Linked DNA regions of Latilactobacillus sakei subsp. sakei DSM 20017 = JCM 1157. The protein of the gene in region 1 interacts with the protein of each later gene in a pairwise test. Links are inferred from orthologs where the notes say so. Each region holds a gene or a part of one and is shown on either strand. Other genes may lie near its edges. The genes, in order: nadE and dnaA.

Evidence for each region.
Region 2: the proteins of nadE (region 1) and dnaA interact in binary tests that used the Escherichia coli proteins (3 or more experiments, as listed by UniProt). The link is inferred for Latilactobacillus sakei subsp. sakei DSM 20017 = JCM 1157 from one-to-one orthologs.

The regions. Positions count from the first base shown.
Region 1 is NZ_AP017929.1:888,291-901,278, reverse strand. Bases 10,205-12,988 are described here. They hold nadE (NAD(+) synthase), read right to left. Parts: upstream 12,119-12,988; coding sequence 11,291-12,118; downstream 10,205-11,290. Other genes in these bases: LEUCM_RS04415 (nicotinate phosphoribosyltransferase), read right to left, coding at 12,150-12,988; LEUCM_RS04425 (cation-translocating P-type ATPase), read right to left, coding at 10,205-10,707. In the rest of the region: LEUCM_RS04480 (glycoside hydrolase family 73 protein), read right to left, coding at 1-244; LEUCM_RS04475 (Gfo/Idh/MocA family protein), read left to right, coding at 401-1,387; LEUCM_RS04470 (GNAT family N-acetyltransferase), read right to left, coding at 1,457-1,918; LEUCM_RS04465 (cold-shock protein), read right to left, coding at 1,991-2,191; LEUCM_RS04460 (hypothetical protein), read left to right, coding at 2,503-3,141; LEUCM_RS04455 (ECF transporter S component), read right to left, coding at 3,191-3,784; LEUCM_RS04445 (GNAT family N-acetyltransferase), read left to right, coding at 4,085-4,546; LEUCM_RS04440 (SprT family protein), read right to left, coding at 4,627-5,079; LEUCM_RS04435 (Tex family protein), read right to left, coding at 5,082-7,259; LEUCM_RS04430 (hypothetical protein), read right to left, coding at 7,325-7,759; more of LEUCM_RS04425, read right to left, coding at 8,044-10,204. UniProt on the Escherichia coli protein: Catalyzes the ATP-dependent amidation of deamido-NAD to form NAD. Uses ammonia as a nitrogen source.
Region 2 is NZ_AP017929.1:549,329-566,733, reverse strand. The notes cover bases 7,165-9,966. They hold dnaA (chromosomal replication initiator protein DnaA), read left to right. Parts: upstream 7,165-7,793; coding sequence 7,794-9,140; downstream 9,141-9,966. Other genes in these bases: dnaN (DNA polymerase III subunit beta), read left to right, coding at 9,318-9,966; rpmH (50S ribosomal protein L34), read right to left, coding at 7,165-7,223. In the rest of the region: tRNA uridine-5-carboxymethylaminomethyl(34) synthesis enzyme MnmG, read right to left, coding at 1-1,060; tRNA uridine-5-carboxymethylaminomethyl(34) synthesis GTPase MnmE, read right to left, coding at 1,091-2,479; jag (RNA-binding cell elongation regulator Jag/EloR), read right to left, coding at 2,638-3,360; LEUCM_RS02795 (M3 family oligoendopeptidase), read right to left, coding at 3,452-5,245; LEUCM_RS02790 (hypothetical protein), read left to right, coding at 5,402-5,752; membrane protein insertase YidC, read right to left, coding at 5,807-6,586; rnpA (ribonuclease P protein component), read right to left, coding at 6,655-7,017; more of rpmH, read right to left, coding at 7,083-7,164; more of dnaN, read left to right, coding at 9,967-10,457; S4 domain-containing protein YaaA, read left to right, coding at 10,700-10,927; DNA replication/repair protein RecF, read left to right, coding at 10,934-12,061; gyrB (DNA topoisomerase (ATP-hydrolyzing) subunit B), read left to right, coding at 12,098-14,074; gyrA (DNA gyrase subunit A), read left to right, coding at 14,122-16,695; rpsF (30S ribosomal protein S6), read left to right, coding at 16,930-17,226; ssb (single-stranded DNA-binding protein), read left to right, coding at 17,265-17,405. UniProt on the Escherichia coli protein: Plays an essential in the initiation and regulation of chromosomal replication. Binds in an ATP-dependent fashion to the origin of replication (oriC) to initiate formation of the DNA replication initiation complex once per cell cycle.

The DNA.
Region 1 (12,988 bases):
ATTCTTGTGCATAGGGTGCTAATTGATTAATGAATTCTTTTTTCTTCTTCACTTTAGCTAATTCTTCTTGTTTGGCCTCATTGGCTAAGCGTTCCTGAGTTTGTGCACCGGTGTATTGAATATATACTAACCCAACTCCCAGAGCAAATAAAACGCCCAACAGGACGACTAGCCATTCTGTCGGTTGTCTCTTTTTAGTGTTGTACCATTTTTTGGTCGTGCGCCGTTTTTTCTTCTTCGCCACTAATCTGCCTCTACTTCGTTCAATCTACTTTATATTGTACACAAAATTACCTCGAAGACCAATGCTTAATCTGCTTAATTACCTTTAATTCCTATTTTGTTTTTTATTGTTATAATATCGTTTGGAACCGATTACGATAGTAAAGGACTGATTTATTTGACAACTCTTAACTGGGGCATTATGGGTCTAGGCAATATTGCCGGTAGTTTTGCAACTTACTTCAACCAACCGGACGGCCAAATCTATGGTGCTGCTTCTCGTTCATTAGAAAAGGCAAACGCCTTCACCCAACAGTATCATATTCCCCATGCTTATGGTAGCTACGCTGAGATGTTGGCCGACCCTGCCATTGATATTATCTACGTCGCCACACCTCACAACTATCACTTTGATGGGATTATGGCGAGCTTAAACGCTGGTAAACATGTCTTTTGCGAAAAAGCCATCACAATGAACCGTCGCGAATTAAATGCGGCTAAAGCACTAGCGGCCGAAAAACATTTAATCTTGGCTGAAGCCATGACGATTTATCATATGCCACTTTTTGCAGAAATTGAACGTCAACAAGTTGCCCAAGATTTAGGCGCTTTAAAATCAATTCAAGTCACTTTCGGGAGCTACAAAGAACTCGATCCAACTAATCGCTTTTTCAATCCCGAATTAGCCGGTGGCGCAATGTTAGATATCGGTGTTTACGCCCTCGCATTTGCCCGGCGGATGCTGAGTGCTAAACCAGAATTGATTGCCACCCAGTGGGTCCCATCAGAATTCGGTGTCGATCAACAATCAACACTCCTTCTTAACAATGCTCATCAAGAAATGGTGACCGTGACCCTTAACCTTCACGCGAAGATGCCTAAACAAGGCGTCCTCGTTTATGAAAAAGGCTACGTAACGGTCGATGATTATCCACGACCAGATAAGGCCCAATTGACCTTCCCTGATGGGACTACTCAAATCATCCAAGCGGGCGATGCTACCAACGCTATGAACTACGAATTACACGACTTCCAAGAAGTTGTTCGTAGTCATCAAGAAAATGACACACTCGCCCTAACAAGCGACGTCATGGACATTATGACCGACGCCCGCGCACAATGGGGTTTTGTTTACCCATTTGAACAACCTTCAGACTTAATTTAAAAGGATTAATGATAAAAAGGACTAGGACTAAAAGCATTTTTTTGTCCTAGTCCTTTTTATGTTGGCCTCTTATAGTGGTTGACTCAACACCACCATGTCCTGCAATCGAATCCCATTTTCAATAATTGGTGCTTGATATTGTTCAAAAAAGTTTTTACGAATATGATCGAAACGAAACCCTTGGCGCAGATAAAAGCCGATTGCTGCCAAGCTACCATCCCCGGTGCCCACTAGTAATGTCTGGTACCCTAAGTCAACCATCATCTGTTTCAAATCGTTGAGCGCTTGTTGCCCATAACCTTGATTCCGATAAGCTGGCAATAAGGCGATATTTTTCAATTCAACTTGTGTTTGGTCAACAAACGTCACATGCATAACGCCAATTACGGTTGATTGGCCGGCTAAGTGAATGCTATAGAGCTGACCCTCGTTTAAATAACGACGAATCATGCCGACTTCTTCATCTGCTAATCGTAAATAAGGTAAGTAATTCTCCCGCTCATTTGGGGCAATCATTTGATAAGCTAACATCCTGCCGCCTTTCTTTAGCCATAAAAAAAGGACCAACTGATTGACAGTTGATCCACGACTAATATTTATAAATTAGTTTTTGTTTACGTTAACGGCTTGTGGTCCACGATCGCTTTCTTCGATATCGAAAGAAACGCTTTGACCTTCTTCAAGAGTCTTGTAGCCTTCACCTTGGATAGCTGAGAAATGTACGAATACATCACTACCATCTTCGCGAGTTACAAAGCCATAACCTTTTTCTGCGTTAAACCATTTTACAGTTCCGTTTTCCATGAGAAAACTCCTCCTTGTGTCGTTAGACACGTTATAAATTTGTGTATTTCTGTCGGTGCGATGGAAGAAAGTTCTTTTGGAAACATTCGAACCATAACCTGTCAAAAAGTACAAGCATAGTGTAACACATGAAAAAAAGAGAAACAACCCTAAACACTAAAAAATAAACCGTTTTCTTTCTACGATAACCGAACTTTTATACTTTCCATTAAATTGACGTTTTTCCGTCATCCACCATGGTAAACGGTTGGCTTTTAGACTGATTTACGCTAAGATGAAGTTAACGAATTTAACTACTGGAGTGCCTGACAATGCTAAAAATACTAAAACGATTACTCCCCATTTTGGGACTACTATTTCTACTTGCTGGTTGCGAAAAACCACTTGATACGAAACAACAGGTCAAAGACGACCTCAACACTATTTTACAGATTTCTAAAACGCAACAAACAGCGCTTAGTACCTTAGAGAATGCTGGTCAAGGGGTGCCTGATAGTTATCTTAAGATTCAAGAAAAATACCCTGATCAAAATCTTTTAGAGGTTAAGGGCTCTAAAATTGCGCAAACTGCCGCAACACGAACCGCAGCTTATGACACACTCAAGGCACAACAAGCTGAATTAAAGCCAGTTGTTAAGCGTTTGATTAAAATTGCTAATCAAGAAAGTGATGAATTACCAATTGAATTCATCAAGGATTTAAATCAGAGCTTGAAGCTGTCTGCACTTGATTACACGACACTTTCTAATTTCTACGACGCGGCCACCACTGCTGAAACCGACTTTTATGCCGATCACACATCAGCTGATGCACACGCAGACGATTTAGCGGCACCTATCAACCGCTTAAATCAATATTATAGTGCCATCTACCAACAAGCAGAAATCGCTAAGGTCAATATCAATACGGTCACTGCTCAAGCTAAGAAAGTTCAAAAACAATTAGACTAATCACTAAAAAAAGAGTCGGGACAAAAATTACTTTTGTCCCGACTCTTTTTTATTCGCGTTTAAACCTTAACAATGGTTTAGCTACAAACGGTGTCACAATCACCGCTAAGGCTATTTCCATCAAAGCGTTAATCGCCACAGCACTCAACATCACGATAATTAAGTGACTGACATCCGTTTTATAAATACCGGCTGCTTGTTGGCTATAAAAGGCCCACGTCAATAGAATAACTAACGTCGTATTAACGATGGTCCCAAAAAAAGCGGCGATTGCCATCGAGCCCCGTTGCCCCGCTTTAGTATTGTGTAAGTGTTGATATAATAATCCGGCGACTAACCCCACCATCAAACGCGGTAAAATAGCAATTACCGGGTTTTGGAAGATCAATAAGGTTAATGCATCGACTGGCGCTGTATAGGCGTGAATCAGGGATAATGTCCCCCAGATTGCGCCTAGAGTTGCGCCGCCACGAGTACCTAAAATAATCGCCCCAATGATGACGGTTAAATGCATCGTGGTGACGCCGGGTAACCCTGGTAGAATATAAATATAACCAACCATCGGCACAAAACTTTGAATCATTAACAATGCCGTTAGAATCGCTAGAATGCTGATCTTATACGCTGATGAATTACGTGTCATCTCTACTTACCTCTCCCATTAACTTATTGCCCATTATAGCGATTTACGAAATTGAATTCAATTCTCAAACTTAATTAGGACACAAAAAAACGACACCGCTAACGGTATCGTTTAACTTGTTATCATATGCGGGTGAGAAGACTCGAACTTCCACCGGGAAAATTCCCGACAAGATCCTTAATCTTGCGCGTCTGCCATTCCGCCACACCCGCGATACTTGCTTTATGACTTTAAGCCACGTACATTAGTATAAGAGAAACCCGAATTGAAGTCAACAAAAAATCGCTCTGGAGGCCAAAAATGTTTATCGAAACCGCTAATTTAACCGATATTGGTGCCTTAACAACGCTTTATCAAGCTTTAACAACTGAAATGCACGCATTCCAGCCGACTAATTATCAAGAAAAGAGCAGTCCTGATTTCTTCACCTGGAAAATGATGGTTGAAGACAAACGCCAAACTGTCTATATCACTCGCAATCAGGATCAGATAACGGGTTTTTGTCACGTTACCACAGCACAAACTAGTCCTTCCAATCTCTTTATCAGCCATCAATTTGCCTACGTCACTGCATTATACGTCCATCCTGACTATCGTCGCCAAGGAATTGCAACGGCGTTACTTGCAAAAGCCCGTACTTGGCAAAAAGAAAAACAACTCGCCTTTTTGGAGCTAACCGTCTTGGGCAATAACCAATCCGCCCTGCAACTCTATCAAAAATTAGGCTTTGTGACACAAAACCAAACGCTCCGACAAGTTTAAAAAAACAGGCCCTGGGACAAAATTATTTTTGTCTCAGGGCCTGTTTTTAATCTCTCAATACTTATGGCACACTTCTTTTTTTAAATTTCTTTTACTAATTTTAAATGACCATGGCAACGACGACAGACATAACGCGTTGTATTGATATGCCGTTGTCGTTGATACAACTGGCCACATTTGGTGCATTGATAGGCTAGTCGTTTTTGTGGTGCCTTTTTAGCCGTGACCGGTGGTGCAAAGCGCGCACCACCAACCTGTTGTAAAAGCCGCTTAAAATCATGGTCTCGATGCCGATACCCACGGTGCAATAAATGCAGGTGGTAATGACACAGCTCATGTTTAATAATGCCTTCTAAAACAGCCTGTCCTTGGGCAACCATCAACGGGTTAATGTCGATGTGGTGGTCTTGCAGATGATAACGACCCCCTGTTGTTTTTAAGCGTCGATTAAAGTTTGCCTGGTGACTAAACGGACGATTAAACGTGGTTACTGAAATATTTTGAATGAGTTGCGTTAATTCTTGATCCGTCATCATTAATCAGTTGCTTTAGGCGCCTTCATCGTCAATTGAACCCGTTCACGTTCTTGATCGACGCTTAAGACCCAAACCTGAACAACATCACCGACTGAAACTTCATCAGATGGATGTTTAACAAAGTGATTGGCCAATTGCGAAATATGAACTAAGCCATCATGTTTAACACCGATATCCACAAAAGCACCGAAATCAATGACATTCCGCACGGTTCCTTCTAGGGCCATGTTCGGTTTCAAATCGGCGAGGGTTAAGACATCATGCCGTAGCAGTGGTGCTGTCATTTGATCCCGCAAATCCCGACCTGGTTTTTGTAAACCGCTTAAGATATCTTCAAGTGTTTCAGAGCCGACCGCTAATTCGGTCGCCAAATCAGTCACTGTTAATTGCTTAATTGCTGCTGATAATTCTGGTGTTCCTAAAGCCTCCAAAGTGACACCCAACGATTTTAAAATCGCCTTGGCTACTGGATAGCTTTCAGGATGAATATCCGTATTGTCTAATGGGTTGTCGCCACCGATGATTCGCAAGAACCCAACGGCTTGTTCGAATGCCTTAGGGCCTAAGCGCGGCACTTTCTTCAATTCACTGCGTTTTTGATATAAGCCGTTTTCGTTACGGTATTGGACAATATTTTGGGCAGTCGTCGCTGATAACCCAGAAATATGTTGTAAGAGTTGTGGACTAGCGGTGTTCAAGTTAACCCCTACGCTATTGACAACATCTTCAATGACTACGTCTAATTGCGTCGTCAATTCCTTTTGGGCAACATCGTGTTGGTATTGCCCGACACCGACTGCTTGTGGATCAATCTTAATCAATTCTGCTAAGGGATCTTGTAAGCGCCGTGCGATACTAATCGCACTCCGCTCTTCAACATGTAGATCTGGGAATTCAGCCCGCGCTGTATCACTTGCTGAATAAACGGAAGCCCCTGCTTCGTTGACAATCACGTAAAAGATTTCCCGGGAAATGGTTTTTAAAACTGATGCCACAAATTCTTCAGATTCACGACTAGCAGTCCCATTCCCGATTGCAATCATTTCAACATTATATTTTTCAAGGAATTGCTTGAATTCATCGGCAGCTGCTGCTCGTTTAGGCGCTGCAGCTGGTTTATGCGGATAGATCACTAATTTATCTAGAAATTTCCCAGTCCCATCGACAACGGCTAATTTACAGCCTGTTCGGTAAGCAGGGTCAAAGCCTAAAACAACTTTGCCTTTCAAAGGCGGTTGTAATAAAAGATGCTTTAAATTATCGCCAAAGACGGCAATTGCTTGTTGATCAGCCTTTTCTTTTAACTGCTTCCGCAATTCACGTTCAATGGCCGGGCCAATGAACCGTTTATAGGCATCTTCAATAGCCGTCTTAATAATTTGGGCGGCAGCTGAGTCTTGACCGTGAATAACGGCTTGAGCAATATGACCAACAATCATATTTTCGGCAACTTCTAGCTTCACCTTCAAGATACCTTCGTGTTCGCCACGATTAATCGCTAAATATTGATGTTCCGCAATCTTATTAATCGGTGCTGAGAAATCATAATAGATTTGATAAACTTGCTTATCATCGCTATCAGCATCTTTCACCTGACTTACAATTTGCCCGTTTTGACGGGTATATTGTCGTGTCCAGTCTCGGAAAGTAGCTGTTTCACTAATATTTTCAGCGATAATTTCGTGTACACCCGCTAAAACAGCATCTGTATCGGTAATCTTTTGGTCTGGGTTAAGATAATCGGCCGCTTTTTCCAGGAGGACTTGTTCTGAAAAGTTCGGTAATTGCGCAATCAGGTTGGCAAACGGTTCTAACCCAGCTTCTTTAGCAATCGTCGCCTTTGTCCGCCGTTTTTGCTTATAAGGCAGGTATAAATCCTCAAGCACTTGTAATTGGCTAGCGGCTTCGATTTGCTTTTGTAAAGCCGGCGTTAACTTAGCTTGTTCGGCAATATTCTTGATAATATCGGTCTTCCGTTTTTCAAGCGTTGTTAAGTATTGGAAGGTGTGTTCGATTTCGCGAATTTGAACTTCGTCTAAACTACCCGTTCGTTCCTTACGATACCGCGCCACAAACGGTACGGTGTTACCTTCGTCTAATAAGGTTAACACGGCATTAATTTGTTGTGGTCGATATTGCGTCAGTTGTTTGGTGACAAGTTGTTGAATATCAGTCATGTGCGTCCCTACCTTTATCTTCAATAAAAAAACAGCACCCGTCTTGGGAACTGTCATGAGTTGATCTAAGCAATTTTTGAGATGTTTTGGATATACTTAGAAATTCGTTCTGTTGCTTTGTCTTGGTTCATTTCTGAAGCAGCAAAAGCTTGCATATCAACTGTTTGATCATCATGCATGCTTGTAATTAAATCTTCGCAACCTTGAACGAAATCAGTATAAGCACCGATTAAACGTTGGTTGTTACCCATTAAACGAGCTGGGGCAACGGCTGTCTTAAATTGTGCTAAGAATTCGTGGTATTGATCCACACCGTCTCTGAAGATTTGGGCTGTCTTTTGGTAATCTTGTTCGCTCATTTCAGCTAACTTACCATCAGCAACGGCCGCTTTTAAAGGGACGAAATATTTACTCATGCCTTCTTGCACTTTTTCAGTGTTGTCGATTAAATCGTTAACAGCTTGGCCGTATTTAGCCAACTTTTGTTGTGTTTTATTCATGTTAATCCTCCTAGTTTCCTATGCTTCAGTATACTAATTCTGGTATCGGCTTGCAAGAGTGCGTTTGAAACGCATTTGACTTCGAGCATTAGCATCGTGTTGTGAATAACCGATATAATCGGTTATTTGCAATACGTCGCTAAGCACAGAAGACAGTTTCAAAAAGCACGTTTCAATCAGGTAACAATTAAATAAGGCACCAAGGACAAGAATAACTTTTGTCGTTAGTACCTTATTCATTCTATTTCTTTTTAAGCATCAGCCTATCACGGTCTTTTATTAAATTATTTAGCAGCTCTTCTTTGGAAGAACTTCACGATTTCAACGATGACTACTAGCATGAATGAAGCTGCTAATACAATCCCCCATTGATATAAATCAAGGTGTGAGACATGGAATAAGCCATTGAGCCCTGGAATCATGATTGTTGCGGCTAATAAGATAAATGAAGCTAAAACAGCCCAGTTGAAGGCTTTATTCTTAAAGAAGCCAACTGTAAAGATTGATTGATGGACTGATTTAACGTTGAATGCGTGGAAGAGTTGGATCATCCCTAACGTTGCATACGCCATTGTTAAGGCATCCGCATGGGCTAAGCCACTTGCTTGATGCACTGGGAACGTAATCGCTAACGCGTAAACGGCTAAGGTAATCCCACCTTCTAATAGGCCTTGATAGATAATCGCTTGGAACACGCCGCCTGAGAAGAAGTTTGATTTACGCCCACGTGGTTTTTGATTCATAATCCCTGGTTCAGTTGGTTCAACCCCCAATGCAATCGCTGGGAAAGTATCCGTTACTAAATTAATCCACAAGATATGCACTGGTTGCAGAATTTGCCAACCTAATACTGTCATCATGAATAAGGTTAACACTTCACCCAAGTTGGCTGATAAAAGATATTGAATTGATTTTTGGATATTAGCAAAGACTTTCCGGCCTTCTTTAACCGCAATTACGATTGTTGAGAAGTTATCATCGGCTAAGACCATATCACTGGCCCCTTTAGAAACTTCAGTCCCGGTGATCCCCATCCCAATACCGATATCGGCTGATTTGAGGGCTGGTGCATCATTGACACCATCACCAGTCATCGCAACAACCTTACCGTGTTTTTGCCAAGCTTTCACAATTCGCACCTTATGTTCAGGCGCAACCCGCGCATAAACGGCGTATTGAGTAACTTTTTTAGCGAATTCTTGATCATCCATTTGGTCTAACTCAGCACCAGTAATAACGGCGGCATCCGCATCTTCTTCTGGGGTAATAATCCCTAAACGAAGCGCGATTGCTTCGGCTGTATCGCGGTGATCCCCAGTAATCATTAGGGTCCGGATGCCAGCTGAATGCGCATCTGTTACAGCTTGTTTTGCTTCTGGTCGTTCAGGATCAATCATCCCAACTAAGCCAGCGAAAATTAAATCAGTTTCAATCGTTGGATCAACCGTTGCTGGCACACTTGGTAAGACTTTATAAGCCAACGCTAAGACTCGCAAGGCTTGTTTTGCCAAACCATGGTTCGTGTCTAATAATAATTGGCGCTCTGCATCGTCCATCGGTTGAACAACGCCTTGTGCGTCGATATAATGCGTAACGCGTTTGAGCAATTCATCCGGTGCACCTTTCGTGGTCATTAAGAATTGACCATCAGCTTGTTGATGAATTGTGGTCATCAACTTCCGCTCTGAATCAAATGGTACTTCAGCGACCCGTGGTTCGGCTGCTAAGGCTGCGTTAATATCAAAATCTTTATCACGCCCATACGCGATCAGCGCGGTTTCAGTCGGATCACCAATCATGTCACCATCGGCCTTAATTCTAGTATCATTGGCCAAGTTCATGATTTTAAGCGTCAAATTATCCGCTGGCAGTGTTGCCCCAGCATCTTGTAATTGATTGTTAGTGAATATTTTTTCGACGGTCATTTGGTTCATCGTTAACGTCCCAGTTTTATCAGACGCAATAATATCAGTGCTCCCCAGTGTTTCTACAGCGGGTAACTTACGAACGATGGCCTTTCTTTTAACCATCTTTTGCGTCCCTAATGCGAGGATAATCGTCACAATTGCGGGTAAACCTTCCGGAATTGCTGCGACCGCTAACGAAATAGCAGTTAATAACATGTTAATTGGTGATTGTGCGTGGCGTAAGTAACCCACCACGAAAACAATTGCAGCAATAATTAAGATCATAATCGTCAAACTCTTACCTAATTGGCTCAAGTTCATCTGTAATGGCGTCGTTGTTTCGTCGGCTTGGTTGAGCATCCCAGCAATTTTACCAACTTCGGTCTGCATCCCAGTCCCCGTTACAACACCAACGCCACGACCGTAAGTAACGTTACTATTCATAAACGCCATATTGGTCCGATCACCAATCCCACTTTCTGGATCAGTTAGTGTCTCAACTGTCTTATCAACCGGTACGGATTCCCCAGTTAAAGCGGACTCTTCGATTTTCAGAGCAGCTGATTCAAGTAGGCGAAGATCCGCGGGCACAATATCGCCGGCTTCCAGCAACACGATATCGCCAACTACGAGTTCTTCACTCTTAATCGTCACGATTTCGCCATCTCGACGAACGTGTGCATCAGGTGTCGCCATTTCTTTTAAGGCGTCAATTGCTTGTTCCGCCTTTGCTTCTTGGAAAACCCCAAAAATCGCATTTAAGATCACAACGGCTAGAATAATGAATGCGTCTGGCCATTCATGTGCTAAAAAGCCCGCGATCATTGCTGCGACTAATAACACAATAATCATAAAATCTTTGAACTGTTCTAAGAAACGAATCGCTAAACTTTTGCGTTTCTTTTCAGTTAATTGATTCCGACCATTTTCTGCCAAACGTTTTTCAACCTGTTCTTGGGTTAAACCTTGTGGCGTTGTTGCGAGCGCTTTAAGTGTTGCGTCTGTTGATTGTGTAAAAAATGTGGTTTGTTTATCTACCATTACCTTGCCTCCTATAAATTTGATTTTGGGGGTAAAAAAAGAGACCTACAGGAATTCTAAAAATCCCTATAAGTCTCACTAATTAAGATAACACCAGAATATTGCCTTGTTGGTGGCGTTATCGCAGACAAGCTGCCAGTTACTCCCTTATCGTTAACCCCATTATAAGGTATAACCAATCTAAAAGGCAAGTAAATAATTATTTTAATAACTAAATTGGCTCACGAAACTAGACTCGAAAGCTAACCACTGACAACGCAGGGCTAAACGCGTTCTGTAACCCATATCCTTCCGGTTAACCCTAAGGATATAACCAGGGTTACGGTACACTCTGGTTATAAACGTGCTTTTGTCAGTAGCTTTCTGTGCTTTGCTAAACTTATCAAACCGGTGATTTCATCACCAATTCGCTAAGTTCTGCAAATGCTCAAAAGCTAACCACTGACAACGCACTTTGTTCTGAAACGTGCTTTTTCAGGCATATTGTTGCAGTTAGCTACGTCTCGCAAACAATCGACTGCGTCGCTTATTCACGAGCCTAGGCTAAGTCGCCACAATATATCCGCCTGAAACGCACTCTGTTTTATTGCCAGAATGTGTCGTAGATTGTTATTGGTAGATGACGCTTGTGGGCCGTTTTCTTGTACCAGTTTTCAATCTTCGTTGCGGCTTCTTCACTGACCTGACGACCTTCTAAATAGTCGTCAATTTGATCATATGTGACGCCCAATGCTAATTCATCTGGTAATGCTGGACGGTCTTCTTCAAGATCCGCTGTTGGTACTTTTTCATAGAGGTGTTTAGGCGCACCGAGTTCGGCTAACATGGCCTTGCCTTGACGCTTATTGAGTCTGAAGATTGGCACTAAATCTGCGCCACCATCACCAAACTTCGTATAAAAACCAGTGATGGATTCGGCTGAGTGATCCGTTCCTAAAACAGCGCCACTATTTTCACCAGCGATCCCATATTGGGCAATCATCCGCACGCGGGCTTTAATATTACCCTTATTAAAATCGCTAACGGTTACACCGGTTTCCACAAGGGATTGGACCATTGCATCCACTGAGCCTTTAATGTTGACCCGTTTGACTTGATCAGCTGCCATAAATTCAATCGCGGCCATTGCATCCGATTCATCAGCTTGTTCGCCGTAAGGCAATCGCACTGCGATAAATTGATAACTTTCATCGCCAGTTTCGGCCCGCATTTCTTGCATTGCTTTTTCAGCAAGTGCACCCACTAAAGTTGAATCTTGGCCGCCTGAAATGCCTAAGACATAGCTTTTTAAAAATGTATTTTTCTTTAGATAAGCCTTCATAAAATCAACCGATCGGCGAATCTCTTTGGCGGGATCGATCGTTGGTTGTGTTTTTAAGGCTGCAATAATTTCTGCTTGTAAAGCGTTCATTTGCCAGATACTCCTTCAAAAATAATCGATTCTAGTGCATTAAATTAACGTCTTCTCTGACTTTGCGGATTGAATTCATCTTATTGTCCCAAGTCCGTTGTGATAGATCGACTGGGTAATCCTGTGGATTCAAGTCACGTTTGTATTCATCCCAAAGTGAATCAAGGTTTTCAGCACAGAACTTCTTAATTGCCGCTAATTCAGGCAACGTATAGACCCGTTTGCCGTTTTCAAAAATAGTCCGTAAGATTGGTCGGGCATTGAAGTCGGTCACGGTCTTATTGATGTATGTGTAATTAGGATGGAACATGTAAATCGTATCTTGTTCAAGTGGATCTTCATCCCATAATGTGATGTAGTCCCCTTCTGATTTACCGTCAACTTGTTTGGTAATTCGCCAAACTTGCTTGCGGCCTGGTGTTGAGACTTTTTCAGCATTACTTGATAATTTAATGGTATCGACCATCTTACCATCTGAGTTTTCAATTGAAACCAACTTATAAACCGCGCCCAAGGCTGGTTGGTCGTAAGCGGTAATTAACTTCGTCCCAACGCCCCAAACATCGATTTTAGCTTCTTGCATCTTCAAGTTTTGGATTGTCTTTTCATCTAAATCGTTAGAAGCGTAAATTTTAGCGTCCGTGAAGCCTGCTTCATCCAATTGTTGGCGCACACGTTTGGAAATATAGGCCATATCGCCACTATCAATCCGCACACCTTGGAAATTAATCCGGCTACCGAATTCGCGCGCAACTCGGATTGCACTCGGCACACCACTCTTCAAAGTATCATAAGTATCCACAAGGAAGACACAGTCCCGATGCGTTTCAGCATAGGCCCGGAAGGCTTCGTAATCGTTACGGTAAGCTT
Region 2 (17,405 bases), 330 kb from region 1 along the record:
ATGGTTCAACGACATCATATTCAATCGCATAACCAGGGCGCATCATTTGGGCATTTTCTAACCCTTCGATAGAATGAATCATTTTGTGTTGGATTTCTTCTGGCATTGATGTTGAGAAATCACCAACGTAGTATTCTTCTGTTTCGCGGCCTTCTGGTTCCAAGAAAATTTGGTGGCGAGGCTTATCCGCGAAGCGGACAATTTTATCTTCAATTGATGGGCAATAACGTGGGCCGACACCTTCAATCACACCGGTAAACATTGGGGCGCGGTCGAGATTATCGCGAATCACTTGATGCGTCGTATCATTCGTGTACGTCATCCAACAAGAAAGTTGGTCTTTCAAATAAGCACTATCAGGTGTTTCAAAACTAAAGTGGTTCGGTTCCTTATCCCCTGGTTGTTCTTCCGTCTTTGAAAAATCGATTGTTGTGCCGTCCACTCGTGGTGGTGTCCCCGTTTTAAAACGCGTCAACACAAAACCGTTATCTTCAAGACTCTCTGAAAGTTTAATAGAAGGAATTGAATTATTAGGACCTGATGAATACGTTAATTCACCAATGATAATCTTGCCTCGTGAGGCTGTTCCGGCTGTTAAAATCACACTGTCAGCACTGTAACGGGCACCTGTGTTAGTCACAATCCCTTTGCAGACACCGTCTTCAACGATCAATGATTCAGCAATCCCTTGACGGAGTGTTAAGTGGTCCGTCGTTTCGATTGTCCGTTTCATTGTCCGGTGATAGGCATGCTTATCAGCTTGGGCGCGTAATGCGCGGACAGCTGGGCCTTTACCTGTATTTAGCATCCGCATTTGGATGTAAGTCTTATCGATATTGCGGCCTATTTGACCACCTAAGGCGTCAATTTCACGGACCACGATGCCTTTTGCCGGGCCACCCAATGATGGGTTACATGGCATAAAAGCAACCATATCTAAGTTAATCGTTAATAATAATGTTTCGCGGCCCATTCGTGCAGCAGCTAATGCCGCTTCGGAACCCGCATGGCCGGCACCAACAACAATTACGTCGTAGTGCGCTGCGTCATATTCTCGCATGTTTTGTTCTCCTTTAATATGGTTCAAGACCTATTTACCTAAACAGAATTGGCTAAAGAGTTCCGTAATCAATTCATCTGGCGCTGAATCCCCGGTAATCTCACCGAGCTTGTCCCAACAGTTGGTCATATCGATTTGCACGAGGTCAACTGGCATGCCAGCTGCAATCCCGCTAATAACTTCATCTAATGATTGTTGTGCTTGGTTTAATAAGCCAATTTGACGGGCGTTGGTAATCATCACCGTACTTTGGCTATTTTCAATCCCACCGAAGAAGAGTTTGGCGATTTGGGCTTCCAAATCAGTCACCCCTTCACTCGTTAAAATTGACGTTTGAATCACTTCATCTGCACGTACTAATGTTTGGAGTTCATCTAAGTCCAATTGATTAGGTAAGTCAGTCTTATTTAAAATAATGATCCGTTTTTTATCAGTTGTCGCTGTGATTAGTTCGCGATCTTCAATCGTTAAAGGTTCGCTTTGGTTTAGGACCAATAAAATCAAGTCGGCTTTGGTAATTGCTGCGCGACTTCTTTCGACCCCAATCTTTTCAACCTTATCTTCGGTATCATGAATCCCCGCCGTATCAACCAGCTTCAATGGTACACCGCGGACGTTGACGTATTCTTCCAAAACATCACGGGTCGTTCCAGCAACATCCGTCACAATAGCTTTATCTTCATGTAAAAGATGGTTTAACAAACTTGATTTACCAACGTTTGGTCGCCCAACGATGGCCGTTGCCAACCCTTCACGCAAGACTTTACCTTGTTGCGCTGTTTGGAGTAATTCACCAATCCGCCCTTTAACAAGTTCAGCTTTTTCAAGTAAAATTCGGGTCGTCATTTCATCGGTATCGTATTCGGGATAGTCAATGTTAACTTCGACTTGCGCCAATACTTCTAAGATTTCTTGGCGTAAATTCTTAATGAGATGCGTTAAGCTCCCATCCAATTGATCAACAGCAACTTGCATTGCCCTGTCAGTTTTAGCCCGGATAAGATCCATCACAGATTCAGCTTGGGTTAAATCAATCCGCCCGTTTAAAAAGGCCCGCTTCGTGAATTCACCTGGTTCGGCCATTCGTGCACCGTAACTCATCAATAGTTGCAAGATTCGGTTAGTCGCCACAATCCCACCATGACAATTAATTTCAATCACATCTTCGCGCGTAAATGTTTTAGGCGCACGCATGACAGAAACCATGACTTCGTCGACCACCGCATCCGTTTTAGGGTCAATAATATGGCCATAATTAATCGTATGGCTTGCCACTTTATCGAGATCCTTGCCGCGATAAACCCGTTTAATGATGGCTAAACTGTCATCTCCTGAAAGACGCACAATTGAAATTGCCCCCTCACCAGGTGGTGTTGAGATCGCCGTAATCGTATCAAATTCTGTGACTGTCGTTGGCATTATAAAAGCTTCCTTCCTAAAATAGCTGCATAAAAAAAGCGCTTAGCGTCCACCCCTCCCGTCATTGCGTAAGGGGTGGACAAAGCACTTTCACTACTTTATCGATATTTAATTAGTTTCATTATACACGATTTCTATCGACCGTCAATTGACAAGTCTTAAAAAGAACGGGCTGATTCAACCACAATTACCCGGCGATCGCCGCGCCCTTCTGAGTGAGTTTGGACGTGACGGTTGTTCGTTAAATAGCCATGAACAATCTTCCGTTCAAACGCTGGCATTGGCTCTAAAGTGACCGCCTTACCAGTTGCGACCACTTCTCTGGCCGCCTTATCCGCTAAATGTTTAACAATTGTCGCTCTTCTTTGCCGATAATCGCCAACATCCAGCATCATCAACTGTTTTCCTTTGGTGTGATGATCGTAATACGTTTGCGCTAAATATTGGAGCGCATTGATCGTCTTCCCGTGTTTGCCAATCAGCAAACCTTCCTTAGTCGTCTTTAAATGGAAGATGACTTGCTTGTGTTCTTTTGTAACGGTCATCGTGACCGGCGTGCCAATCTGCGCTGTTATGTCGGTAATGTATTGCTTTAAAGCTTCGATCGTCGCCTCACGACTCTGACGCATTGGGGCCTTTTCTGGCTGATCTGCTGGTTCAGTTGCCACGTCTTCAACGCTTGGTTGTTCCGGTTCAACTGGGGTTGGTTCAGCGACCGTTATCGGATTTAACGTAACGATTGCTGGTTGCTTACCAAACCCTAAAAAACCCTTCTTACCTTCTTCAAGGACATCAACTGTGACCTTATCACGCGTTAATTTTAACGCTGCTAACCCCGCATCAATTGCGGCTTGAATATCCTTACCTTCAAAAGTTGGCATTTTTAAACCTCCGCTCATTAAGCGTCAGTTTGTCACTGGACGCTTATTTTTATCTAATATCAGTATAACATGCCCGCTTTTTAAGCGACACTTAATCTAAATCGGTAGCGGTTAGTTCTAAAAAGAGCGCCACATCTTTGGCAATCGAATCCGCCGCCGCTTGCCAAAAGGCCGGTTGCGTCAAATCAACGCCTAAGTGTTTTTGCGCCAATTCTTCAGTACTCATATTGGCCGTGTCTTGCAAGAGTGCGATATAATCCGCTTCAAAGTGCGGCACACTTTGCGCTTTGGCGTAAATCCCCATTGAAAAGAGATATCCAAATGTATACGGGAAGTTATAAAATGGCACATCATCGAAGAAGAAATGTTGTTTGTCTGCCCAGAATAATGGGTCATAATCTGTTAGTGCGTCCGCATAGGCTTCTTTTTGGGCGCTCAACATGATGCCTTTCAAATCGTCAGGCGTTAGTAGCCCTTGTTGCCGCATTTCATAGAAGCGATGTTCAAATAAATAGCGCGCATGAATATTCATAAACATATCGATGGCGTTTGTTATTTTTTGATCGAGTAAGTTAATCTTCGTTGCGCGATCTTGTGCTTCATTGACCGTTGCATCGACCACGATTAATTCCGCCAACGTCGAAGCTGTTTCGGCGACGTTCATCGCGTAATCTTGGCGCCAGCCAGGTAATTGATTAATCATCATTGTATGGAAGCCGTGCCCTAATTCATGCGCCAAAGTTGAGACGCCGCCGGGTGTGCCATCATAGGTCATGAAAATTCTAAAATCATTCGTCTCGGGTAAATCGGTCATGTAGCCACCCGGTTGTTTACCCGGCCGATCTTCCGCTTCAATCCACCGCTTTTCAAATGCCGTTTGTGCGACGGCTGCCATTTTCGGACTGAAATCTCGGAAATGCGCAATGATAAATTCAGCAGCTTCGTCATACGATTTTTTAGTCATCTGGAAATCATCAACCACGACCGGTGCCCAAGTATCTTGCCAAGCTAACTGCTTTTTACCCATTAAAGCGGCCTTCCGGTTCAAAAAAGCAACCAGTGGTGCTTTATTTTGGCTGACTACCGACCACATCGCATCCAGTGTAGCTGGTTTCATCCGGTTATATTCTAGCGGTTTTTTCATAAAGTCGGTGGTCCCATGAGCTTGGTAAGTCGTTAATCTAAAACCAGCTAAGTGATTCAAGGTATCCGCCAACATTGGTGAGAAACGATCCCAGGTTTGTTGCCAATTTTTAAAAACCACTTCGCGGACTTTAGAATCTGGATCTGATTCAAACTTATTTTGAGCCTGCCCAGCTGATAAGGTTTGATCTAAATAAGGAATCTGGGTTTCCGCAACGATCGTATCGTAGTGATCACTCCATCCTTGCAACCCATCGAGTGCCAATTGGTCCAATAATTTTTCGGTTTGTTCATCTAATAAGTCCGCCCCTTGTTGGCGTTTTTCCCGTAGGTTGAACTGAATCGGCGCAAAGGCTGGTTGGCTGACTAATGTTTCGAATTGTTCAGTCGTTAAAGCCACCAATTTTTTCGTCAATAAAACATCAATTTGACGGGCGGTATTTTGCAATTGATTAATCCGGTCCATCATGGGCGCCACTTGTTGGTTGCGTTCGTCAACCGATTGAATCATGTTGACGAAACTGCCTGTTTGCTTCAACCCGGATTCAATTTGTTGTAATTGCGTCGTGATGGCCTGCATTTGTTCAAAGGCCGGTTCATCAAACACAAATTGCCAGTCACTTGTCATTTTTAAAACAACCGGAATCTGTTGCCCCAATGCTTGGAGTCGATTTTCTAAGGCTGGTGAGGCTAAGCCCCCTTTAAAAATGGTTTCTAAATCCCATTGTTCTGAGTAAGTCATATCCTTGCCCTCCGCTTTTCAACTATTGCGCCTATTATAACGAATTTTAACGACCAGTGCGACGATTTTAAGCGGCCGCCTACTAGACATTTAATTTAAATCTGTTATATTAGCGATGTAAGCAGATACATAACTGCTAGAAAGGCGATGCTGAACATGACCATTGAACAAATACCAGCCAACACATTGGCAGATTTAGCCGCATTATTAAATAGGCGTGAAGTCCCTGACGAAATCATGGCGACCGGACCAGAATTGATCCAGTACGGTCAACATCTCATGGCTAGCCAACTATCAGATGAAGCCCACCTCGGCAGCGATCTAGGTGGTGCCGGTCTTTTAACCCTTATCGAACAAGCTAACACGGCGTTTTTCGATCACTTTCATCTCTTTGATGACGCAACCCCAATCGACGCGAAATTAACGCGCAAAGTGGTCACGCTCTATCGTCTAAAACCAATTGACGACCAGCACTTCTTATTCCGCTTGAAGCAGTTGGATTATTAAAACACAAAAAAGACCGACCAGCATAAAATGCTGGTCGGTCTTTTAATTTTAAAATTAACGTTTTTTCGTTGCTTTCTTACGTGCTTTAGCAAGTGCTTTTTCCCGATCACGTTTAGCTCGTTCTTTAGCTTCACGTTCCCGACGGATCTTGAATGGGTTTTGAATCACCATTGTTTGACCAACAGAAAAGGCATTTGTGACCACCCAGTAAATTGAAACGGCTGACGCAATGTTCATCGCCATCACGAAAATCATGATTGGCATTACCCAGAGCATTGCGGTCGTTGTGGCATTCTTCGTTGGTTGTGACATCATCGTTAAATATGATGTGGCAAACGTAAAGACGGCCGCCAAAATCGCCATAATAAAGTACGGATCAGCTTTACCAAGTTGCATCCATAAGAATGACCCACTCTTCAAAGCAGATGTCCGGTAGATGGCTTGATACAAGGCAATCAAGACTGGCATTTGGACCAATAATGGTAAACAACCAATCACAGGATTGACCCCTGCTTCAGCGTAAAGTTTCTGTGTTTCTTCACGTAATTTTTGTTGTGTTTCAACATCTTTAGAAGCGTATTTCTTTTGAAGGGCTTGAATTTCAGGTGCCACTTCTTGTTGCTTCATCATTGTCTTACTTTGCCACCAAGTTAATGGCAAAATAATCAACCGGATAATAATAGTAAAGGCAACGATGGCCCAACCATAACTACCACCAAAGATATCAGCTAACCACAACAGGAATCGTGAGAAGTTATAAATAATATAGTGATCCCAGAAACCAGTGCTAGCACTGCTAACAGGTGCAGTACTACACCCAGCAGCAATTAGCATAAATAAGAATAAACTAGCGACTAATAATAGTCGTTTGCGATTTTTTGAATTCACTCTCAATCCCTCACTTATTCAGAAGCAGAATCTGCTTCTTCCTTTAATAACTTAGCTAGCTTGAAGACATGGATTAAATTTTGTTTTGTTTCTGCCATCGTTAATTGGTTAGCGCCACGTCTTGCGATCACCAAAAAGTCAACGGGTTGCAACAAATCTGGTTTCAACTCCGTAATACTTTGGCGAATATAACGTTTCACCTGATTACGCATCACTGCGTTACCCACTTTTTTACCGACAGAAAGACCGACTCTAAAATGTTTTTGACCAGGTTTATCTAAGCGGTAAACCACAAAATTGCGGTTGGCCACTGATTGACTTGCATCAAAAACCGTTTGGAAATCTTGTTCTTTTTTAACACGGTACGACTTTCTCATAATTCACTCCGGCATTTCTATTAATAAATTGAGGATAATAAAAAAACCACTGAAGCATCAGTGGCCTATGCAGATAATACTTTTCTGCCCTTAGCACGGCGTCTTGCAAGTACCTTGCGACCGTTCTTAGTATTCATACGTTTCATGAAACCATGAACACGTTCTTTATGGCGTTTCTTTGGTTGAAATGTTCTCTTTGTAGTCATTAATCTGGCACCTCCTAATTGACTATGTCTATTGTTTTCTTATCTGAGAAACAACTGGCGGCAATAACCACCTATGACATTCACTAAAATATAATAGCATATTTCTATAGAAGTTAAAACACTTTCTGTAAAAAAATTCGTTAAATTTGGTTGTCCACAGATCTGAAAAATTTTGTTTTTCTTGTGGATAACCTGAATAGTCGATTTTAACATAATTTTTATCCCCAGCAAACCTACCAGAGTTATCCAGAGAATCACAGGGTGTTTATTAGTTATCCACACCTGTTTTTAACGTTGTGAATAAGTCTGAAGAACCCGCACTATGAAAGCGTCTATTTTCAATTCGTTTTTGTGGATAACTCTAAAATTGCTGTGTATTTCTCAGTTGTCCACACCCCAGAATAAAAGTTATCCGCCTCGTTGTGGATGAGTGCATAACTTTTTATTTTTATCCTGTGGATTTTGTTCTTGTTGTGGAAAACTTTTTTTAGAATGCTAGAATGTATTTAGTCTTTCTTTATTGAGTATTTTTCAATAAAGTGGTGATTTTATGTGAGGAGGACACGCTACATGCCTGATCTTCAGGAACTTTGGAATTATCTGCAAGAAAAATTCCAAACCGATCTAACCACGGTTGGCTTTAACGCTTGGATTAAAACCGCTAAGCCGCTTGCTTTTAGAGCTAACGAACTACTAATTGAAGTGCCTTCTGTCTTGCACAAAGAATACTGGGAAAATAACTTGGCGACTAAAGTCGTTGAAGGGGCCTATGAGTTTGCGGAAATCGAGCTGACCCCTATTTTTGTGTTACCTGGTGAATCTGACAACTTAACACCGCTTGAACCAGAAGAAGAACACGTTTTAACGAAGGCTGAAACACCAACCTTTTTACGTGAAACGCATTTAAATAGTAAATATACATTTGATACGTTTGTCACTGGGAAAGGCAATCAAATGGCCCACGCTGCGGCGTTGGTGGTTTCCGAAGAACCCGGTGTCTTATACAATCCCCTCTTCTTATATGGTGGTGTTGGTTTAGGTAAAACCCATTTGATGCAAGCAATTGGTCACCAATTACTCGAATCAAAACCCGAAACGAACGTTAAGTACGTGACGAGTGAGGCTTTTGCCAACGATTTTATCAATTCGATTCAAACGAAGAATCAAGAGAAATTTAGACAAGAATACCGGAACGTCGACCTTTTATTAGTGGATGATATTCAATTTTTCGCTGATAAAGAAGGAACGCAAGAAGAATTCTTCCATACATTTAATGATCTCTATAATGATAAGAAACAAATTGTGTTGACCTCTGATCGCCTCCCAAATGAGATTCCCAAGCTGCAAGAACGCTTGGTTTCTCGGTTTAAATGGGGGTTACCAGTCGATATCACGCCACCTGATCTTGAGACGCGAATTGCGATTTTAAGAAATAAAGCCGATGCGGAACATCTGGAAATTCCAGAAGATACGCTCAGTTATATTGCTGGGCAAATCGATTCCAACGTTCGGGAATTAGAAGGCGCACTCGTGCGGGTCCAAGCCTATGCAACGATGCAAAACGCTGAGATTACAACCAGTCTAGCGGCCGACGCGCTCAAAGGCTTGAAACTCAACGGTAAATCTAGTCAGCTCTCGATTGCCAAGATTCAATCGGTGGTTGCTAAATATTACAGCTTAACCGTTGCTGATCTTAAAGGTCGCAAGCGGGTCAAAGAGATTGTGTTGCCGCGCCAAATCGCAATGTACCTTGCTCGCGAAATGACCGACAGCTCATTACCTAAAATTGGCCAAGAGTTTGGCGGTAAAGATCATACGACCGTCATGCATGCTCATGAACGGATTAGTCAAAGTTTGACAACCGATCAAAACCTAAAAGATGCCATTTTGGATTTAAAGAACACAATGAAGTCTTAAAAATGGGTTGTGGATAAAGGTAAAAGTTATCCTAAGGATTTCTCACATTTTATCCACAGGTGGAAAACTATGAGATTCTTGGCTTTCAATACTTATCCACAGGTTCCACAGGCCCTACTACTATTACTTTAAAATCTTTTAATATATATATAATATTCACCCTCGGAGGTAGCACCTATGAAATTTTCAATTAACCGCGCCCTATTTATCAAAACGCTCAATGATGTGCAACGGGCCATTTCAGCTAAAACAACGATTCCGATCCTAACAGGGCTTAAACTTGTTCTATCGCAAGAAGGCTTGACGCTAACCGGTAGTGATGCGGATATCTCAATTGAAGCAACATTGTCAGCCTCAGATGAAAAAAACCAATTAGTCGTCGAAGAAGTTGGCGAAATTGTGTTACCAGCACGTTTCTTTAGTGAAATCGTTAAAAAATTACCAGAAGATCAGATGCGAATTGCAGTTGGAAATAATTTCCAAACAACAATTCGCTCCGGTAAATCAGAATTTACAATCAACGGGTTAGACGCTAATAGTTATCCACACCTTCCTGAAATTGCAGGGCAAAATACATTTAGCATCAGCACTGATGTTTTGAAACAACTCATTCACCAAACCGTCATCGCTGTTTCTAATCAAGAAAGTCGCCCAATCTTAACTGGGGTCCACTTGGTCCTAGCCAATGGCGAAATGTTAGCCGTTGCGACTGATAGCCATCGTTTAGCACAACGTAAATTAACAGTTGCGCTTCCAAGTGATGCCAATTATGACGTCATCATTCCTGGTAAGAGTTTGGTAGAACTTTCAAGAACGCTTGCGGATGATGCCGAAGACGTTGAAATTCGGATTGCTGAAAACCAAGTCCTCTTTAAAGCTGGCAACTTAGCCTTTTATTCACGCTTATTAGAAGGTAACTATCCTGATACAGCACGTTTAATTCCAACTTCATCAAGTACCCAAATCGAATTTAACGCGCCAGTCTTATTGGCCGCTATCGAACGGGCGTCATTGTTATCCCATGAAAGTCGGAATAACGTTGTCCGTTTAACACTCGACACAGAGGCTAACACAGCGATTATTTATGGTAATTCACCAGATGTGGGGAATGTTGAAGAAGCCCTTCAATTTGAAAACCTCACGGGTGAATCCCTTGAAATTTCATTTAACCCTGACTACATGAAGGATGCCTTGCGTTCATTTGGCCAAACAACAATCGTGATTAACTTTACGGCTGCTTTACGACCATTTACGTTGGTTCCAAGTGAAGATCAAGAACACTATATTCAATTGATCACACCAGTCCGGACATTCTAAAATTAAATAACAACTCAAAAACGCCTCGATGAGAGGCGTTTTTTTGTGAACTAGAATTAAAATAAATTCGGTTACAGCGATTTAAGATATTTCTAGTAGGAGAGGGGTAATTTTGTCAAAAACGCTGAGAAAGCATTTTAACCATGTTTATTTGTTTTTAGTGCTAAAAAAGTCTATAATTACTAGGTATAACGGATCGTTATTTTTCCAGTAATTAATATCGTTAAGAATGGTGGGTTAATATGACACAAGAAATTAAACTTGAGGCTGAATTCGTCACATTAGGACAACTCCTAAAAGAAGCCGGCATTATTGAAACGGGTGGCAAAGCCAAATGGTTCCTAAGAGAAAATACGGTTTTAGTCAATGGCGAACCTGATGATCGACGTGGCCGGAAGTTATATCCAGAGGATGTCATTGAAGTCCCAGATAACGGCCAATTCATCGTTAAACAACAAGAAAGATTGTAGGCAGCTATGTATCTAAGCGAACTACAACTGAATCATTATCGTAATTATGAGTCAGTTGATGTGCACTTTTCACCAGATACGAACGTCTTGATTGGTGAAAATGCGCAGGGGAAAACGAACTTACTAGAAGCAATCTACGTTTTAGCCTTGGCCCGCTCACATCGCACGAATACCGATCGCGAATTAATTCAATGGCATGAAGACTTCGCTAAAATTACCGGTTTGGTCCAACGTTCTGCAGGGAAAACCCCGTTAGAGCTCGTTTTAAGCCAAAAAGGTAAAAAGGCGAAGGTCAATCATTTAGAACAGGCCAAGTTATCACAATATATTGGTCAGCTAAACGTCGTGTTATTTGCGCCGGAGGATTTAAACATCGTTAAGGGTTCGCCCGCTGTGAGACGTCATTTCATTGATATGGAATTCGGGCAGATGAGTAGCAAGTATCTCTATAATATTTCGCAATACAAATCAATTCTGAAACAACGTAATCAATATCTTAAGCAACTCCAACGGCGCCAAGCCAAGGATCTTGTTTATTTAGGTGTTTTATCGGATCAATTAGCGGCTTACGGGGCGGAAGTGACCGTCGCCCGTCGCCAGTTTCTCCAACAAATGGAAAAATGGGCCCAAAAATTGCATCAGGAGATTACGAAGGATCGGGAAGTCTTGACGTTTAAATATCAAAGTCAAATTCCAGAAGAACAATTAGATCAAAGTGTCGAAGAACTCTATCAACAATTTCAAACCTTGTATGAGAAACAACAAACCCGTGAGGTTGAACAAGGCACGACGTTGATTGGTCCCCACCGCGATGATGTTCAATTTTTAGTCAACGATAAGGATGTGCAGGCCTTTGGTTCCCAAGGGCAACAACGGACAACCGCGTTGAGTGTCAAATTGGCCGAAATTGACTTGATGAAGGCCCAAACCGGGGAATACCCGATTTTATTACTGGACGATGTGTTGTCGGAATTAGACGATTTACGCCAAACACATTTGTTGAAGACGTTCCAAAACAAAGTCCAAACATTCCTCACAACAACCAGTTTAGAGAATGTTAAAAAAGAAATTATTGCGACGCCGCGCGTGTTTACAGTCACCAACGGGGTCGTCACAGAAGAACAAGCAGAATAGTTGGCATAATAAGACGATCAAATGGAGGTATTTTTCTTGGCAGATGATCAATTGAACAAAGAAACAGAAGCCCAAATTGAGGCAAAAGAAGAACGGGCCAAATCTTATGATGCGAGCCAAATTCAAGTCTTAGAAGGACTCGAAGCGGTTCGTAAACGACCAGGGATGTACATTGGGACAACGAGTTCTCAAGGGTTACATCATTTGGTTTGGGAAATTATTGATAACGGGATTGATGAAGCGCTCGCTGGGTTTGCGACTGAAATTAACGTTGTCGTTGAACCTGATAATAGTATTACGGTGACCGATGATGGCCGGGGGATTCCAGTTGGGATTCAAGCTAAAACGGGTAAATCAGCGCTAGAAACCGTCTTTACGATTTTGCATGCCGGTGGTAAATTTGGCGGCGGCGGGTACAAAGTTTCTGGTGGATTGCATGGTGTTGGGGCCTCAGTCGTTAATGCCTTGTCAACCGAATTAGATGCCGTTGTTACACAAGGCGGCAAGCGTTATTACATCGATTTCAAACGTGGGAAAGTTCAAACACCAATGAAAATGATCGGCGACGCGCCCGAACATGAACATGGGACTAAAGTCCATTTCGTGCCAGATCCTGATATTTTCACGGAAACGACAATCTATGACGATAAAATTTTAACGACTCGGATTCGCGAATTAGCATTCTTGAATAAGGGCTTAAAACTAACGTTTACCGACAAACGGGCTGATACCCATGAAAAGCTTGAATTCCACTATGAAGGTGGGATTAAGAGTTACGTTGAATTCTTAGACGAAAAGAAGGAAACACTCCTTGATGAACCAATCTATGTTGAAGGCGAACAAAACGGGATTACCGTTGAAGTGGCGCTTCAATATACGAATGATTATCGGACCAATTTGTTAACATTTGCCAACAATATCCATACCTACGAAGGTGGGACGCATGAATCCGGCTTTAAGACGGCTTTAACGCGGGTCATTAACGACTACGCAACAAAGCAAAATATTTTCAAAGCAAGTGATGCGAACCTTTCAGGGGAAGATGTTCGTGAAGGGTTAACGGCTGTTGTCTCAGTTAAACATCCAGATCCTCAATTCGAAGGTCAAACTAAGACGAAGTTAGGAAATGCGGATGCTCGTTCAGTTACTGATCGGATGTTCTCAGATCACTTTACGAAGTTCTTGATGGAAAACCCATCAATCGCTCGTCAAATCGTTGATAAAGGCTCATTGGCTGCTAGAGCACGCTTAGCCGCTAAACGCGCACGTGAAGTTACCCGGAAGAAAAATGGGCTTGAAATCTCTAATTTACCTGGTAAGTTAGCTGATAACAGTAGTAAAGATCCTGAAATCTCAGAATTATTCATCGTCGAAGGGGATTCTGCCGGCGGTTCAGCGAAATCAGGTCGTTCACGTTTAACGCAAGCCATCTTGCCAATTCGTGGGAAAATCTTGAACGTTGAAAAAGCTAGCATGGAAAAAATCTTAGCGAATGAAGAAATTCGGACGCTCTTTACGGCCATGGGAACAGGCTTTGGACAAGAATTTGATGTCGAAAAGGCCCGTTATCATAAATTGATTATCATGACCGATGCCGATGTCGATGGCGCCCATATCCGGACGTTATTATTGACGTTATTCTATCGTTACATGCGCCCAATCGTTGAAGCTGGCTACGTCTATATCGCGCAACCACCTTTGTACCGGGTTAAACAAGGTAAGATGATGCGCTATATCGATTCTGATGAAGAATTGCAAGATGTCTTAGGCACCCTACAACCAAGTCCTAAACCAGAAGTACAACGTTACAAAGGGTTAGGTGAAATAGATGCCAGCCAATTATGGGAAACAACGATGGATCCTGAAAACAGACGGATGCTCCGCGTTAACGTGGAAGATGCTGAAGAAGCGGACCAAATTTTCGAAATGTTAATGGGTGATCGTGTTGAACCAAGACGCTTATTCATCGAAGAAAATGCCGTATACATGGATCCAAAGAGTATTGATGCGTAGTAATCTACTGATCAATGAAGACTGACTGAGAGGGGTTTAATAGATTAATGGCAAACGAAAATGGCCAAGATGGTCGGATTGAAAACGTCAATTTATCTAAAACAATGCGTAAATCATTCCTTGAATACGCAATGAGTGTCATTGTTGCCCGTGCTTTACCAGACGTTCGTGATGGTTTAAAGCCCGTACAACGCCGTATTTTATACGGGATGAGTGAATTAGGGGTTACCCCTGAAAAACCTTATAAGAAGTCCGCCAGAATCGTTGGGGACGTTATGGGGAAGTACCATCCACATGGTGATTCAGCGATTTATGAAGCAATGGTGCGGATGGCGCAAGAATTTAGTTATCGTTACATGTTAGTTGATGGTCATGGGAACTTTGGGTCTGTCGATGGTGATGGCGCGGCTGCGATGCGTTATACCGAAGCTCGGATGAGTAAAATGGCTGTTGAAATGTTACGCGATATCAACAAAAATACAATCGATTATGTGCCTAACTACGATGAATCAGAACGCGAACCTGCTGTTTTACCAGCGCGCTTCCCGAACCTGTTAGTCAATGGGGCCACTGGGATTGCGGTCGGGATGACGACCAATATTCCACCTCATAATTTGGCTGAAGTGATCAGTGCCATCCATATTTTGATGGATAATCCTGATGCAACAACCGCCGACTTGATGGATGCTTTACCAGGACCTGACTTCCCAACTGGTGGGTTAGTAATGGGTAAATCTGGCATTCGTCATGCGTATGAATCCGGTAAAGGAACGATTACGTTACGGGCCAAAGTCGATGTTGAAGTTAAGAAAAACGGTCGCGAACGGATTATCGTGACTGAAATTCCTTACATGGTCAACAAAGCAAAATTGGTCGAAAGAATTGCCGAATTAGCACGGGACAAGCGTCTTGAAGGGATCACTGATTTAAACGATGAATCTGATCGTGACGGGATGCGGATCGTGATTGATGTTCGTCGTGATATGAGTGCTTCAGTGATTTTAAATAATCTCTACAAACTCACACCATTACAAACCTCATTCTCATTCAACATGGTGGCCATCGTTAACGGTGCCCCAAAAGTCTTAAGCTTAAAATCAATTCTTGAACACTACTTAGTGCATCAAGAAGAAGTGATTCGTCGTCGGACTGAATTTGATTTGAAGAAAGCCGAAGCAAGAGCCCATATCTTGGCCGGTTTGCGAATTGCATTAGATCATATCGATGCTATTATTCAAATCATCCGGAGTTCAAAGACTGGTGATACCGCTAAAGTCTTGTTGATGGAACGTTATGACTTATCTGACAAACAAGCCCAAGCTATTTTGGATATGCGACTCGTTCGTTTAACCGGTTTGGAACGTGACAAAGTTGAAAATGAATACAATAATTTGATGGCGTTGATCACTGATTTGAAAGATATCTTAGCCAAACCAGAACGGATTAAGAAAATCATTTATGATGAATTGTTAGAAATTCAAAGTAAATTTGGCGACAAACGTCGGACTGAATTATTGGTCGGCGAAGTCCTCAGTATCGAAGATGAAGACCTAATCGAAGAAGAAGATGTAGTGATTGCCTTGACGCATAACGGCTACATCAAACGCTTGCCAGCGAGTGAATTTAAAGTTCAAAATCGTGGCGGCCGTGGGATTCAAGGGATGGGTGTTCACGATGATGATTTCATCGAACACTTAATCTCAACTTCAACGCATGAAGTGCTCCTCTTCTTTACGAATACTGGGAAAGTTTACCGTGCTAAAGGGTATGAAATTCCAGAATACGGTCGAACAGCCAAGGGGATTCCAATTATTAATCTCTTAGGGATTAATTCGGATGAACGCGTTCAAACCGTGGTCAATATCGGTAAGGAAGTCAAGCCTGAACAAGCCTTGTTCTTCATTACCCGCTTAGGGACGGTTAAACGGACAGCCGTTGGCGAATTTGCCAATATCCGGAGCAACGGTCTGAAAGCATTGACCTTGCATGAAGATGATGAGTTGAGCAACGTCTTAATGACTGATGGGCAACAAAACATCTTTATCGGGACGCATAATGGTTACGCCGTTTCCTTCAGTGAAACAGCCGTTCGTTCAATGGGGCGGACAGCAGCCGGCGTTCGTGGGATTCGTCTACGCGAAGGCGACTACGTTGTTGGTTCTGACTTGTTGATTCCGGGCCAAGAAATCTTAGTGATTTCTGAAAAAGGTTACGGGAAACGAACAGCCGTTAGCGATTACCCAATCAAGGGTCGTGGTGGTAAAGGGATTAAGACTGCCAATATCACTGAAAAGAATGGCCCATTAGCCGGGATTGCAGCAGTAACTGGTGAAGAAGATATTCTCTTGATTACTGATACTGGCGTCTTGATTCGTTTCAAGGTGGCTAACGTGTCACAAACCGGTCGGGCAACACTTGGTGTGCGCTTGATCCGTGTGGATGACGAAGCGAAGGTGGCAACAATGGCCAAAGTCGAAGCTGAACCAGATGAACCTGAAACACAAACTGCAACGACTGAACCAACAGTGCCAACTGAGAACGTAACGGACACTGGCTTAGCACAAGTTGATGATTTATTAGCCCGTGCTGAAGAGAATCAAAACGAACCAAATAACGACTAATTTAAAAAATAAAAATCGTTTTTGCGTAATTACACTTGTAAGGATTAACAAGCGTGTTAGCAAAAACGATTTTTTTAAGTTTGTATTTACGTACTATTTATGATAGACTTTTATCTTGTGAGTATCTGTGATTTAGGCACAGGGTCTAAATCGTGAGGCTAATAGTAATATTAGTCAGTTACTCCTTGTTCTTACACAGGTAAGAACCTAAAGTCCATAAGGAGGTGAACAGTCATGGCTCAATCAAAATACGAAGTTACTTATATCATCTCAACAACACTTGATGAAGAAAGTAAAACAGCCCTTGTCAACCGTTTCGACGGCATCTTAAAAGACAACGGTGCTGAAGTGGTTGATTCAAAAGACTGGTCAAAACGTCGTTTAGCTTATGAAATCAACAATCAACACGAAGGCATTTACCATATCGTAAATGTTTTAGCTGATAATGATGAAGCTTTAAACGAATTTGATCGTCTAGCTAAGATTGATGGCGCAATTTTACGTCATATGATCGTTAAACGCGAAGACTAATTTTGAATTGTAATATTGAATAGAGGGGAGCTGACAGAATGATTAATCGAGTTGTACTCGTTGGTCGGCTAACACGCGATGTTGACTTACGTTACACTTCTAGTGGTGCTGCAGTTGGGACTTTCTCAATGGCAGTTAACCGTCAATTCACGAACGCTAACGGCGATCGTGAAGCAGAC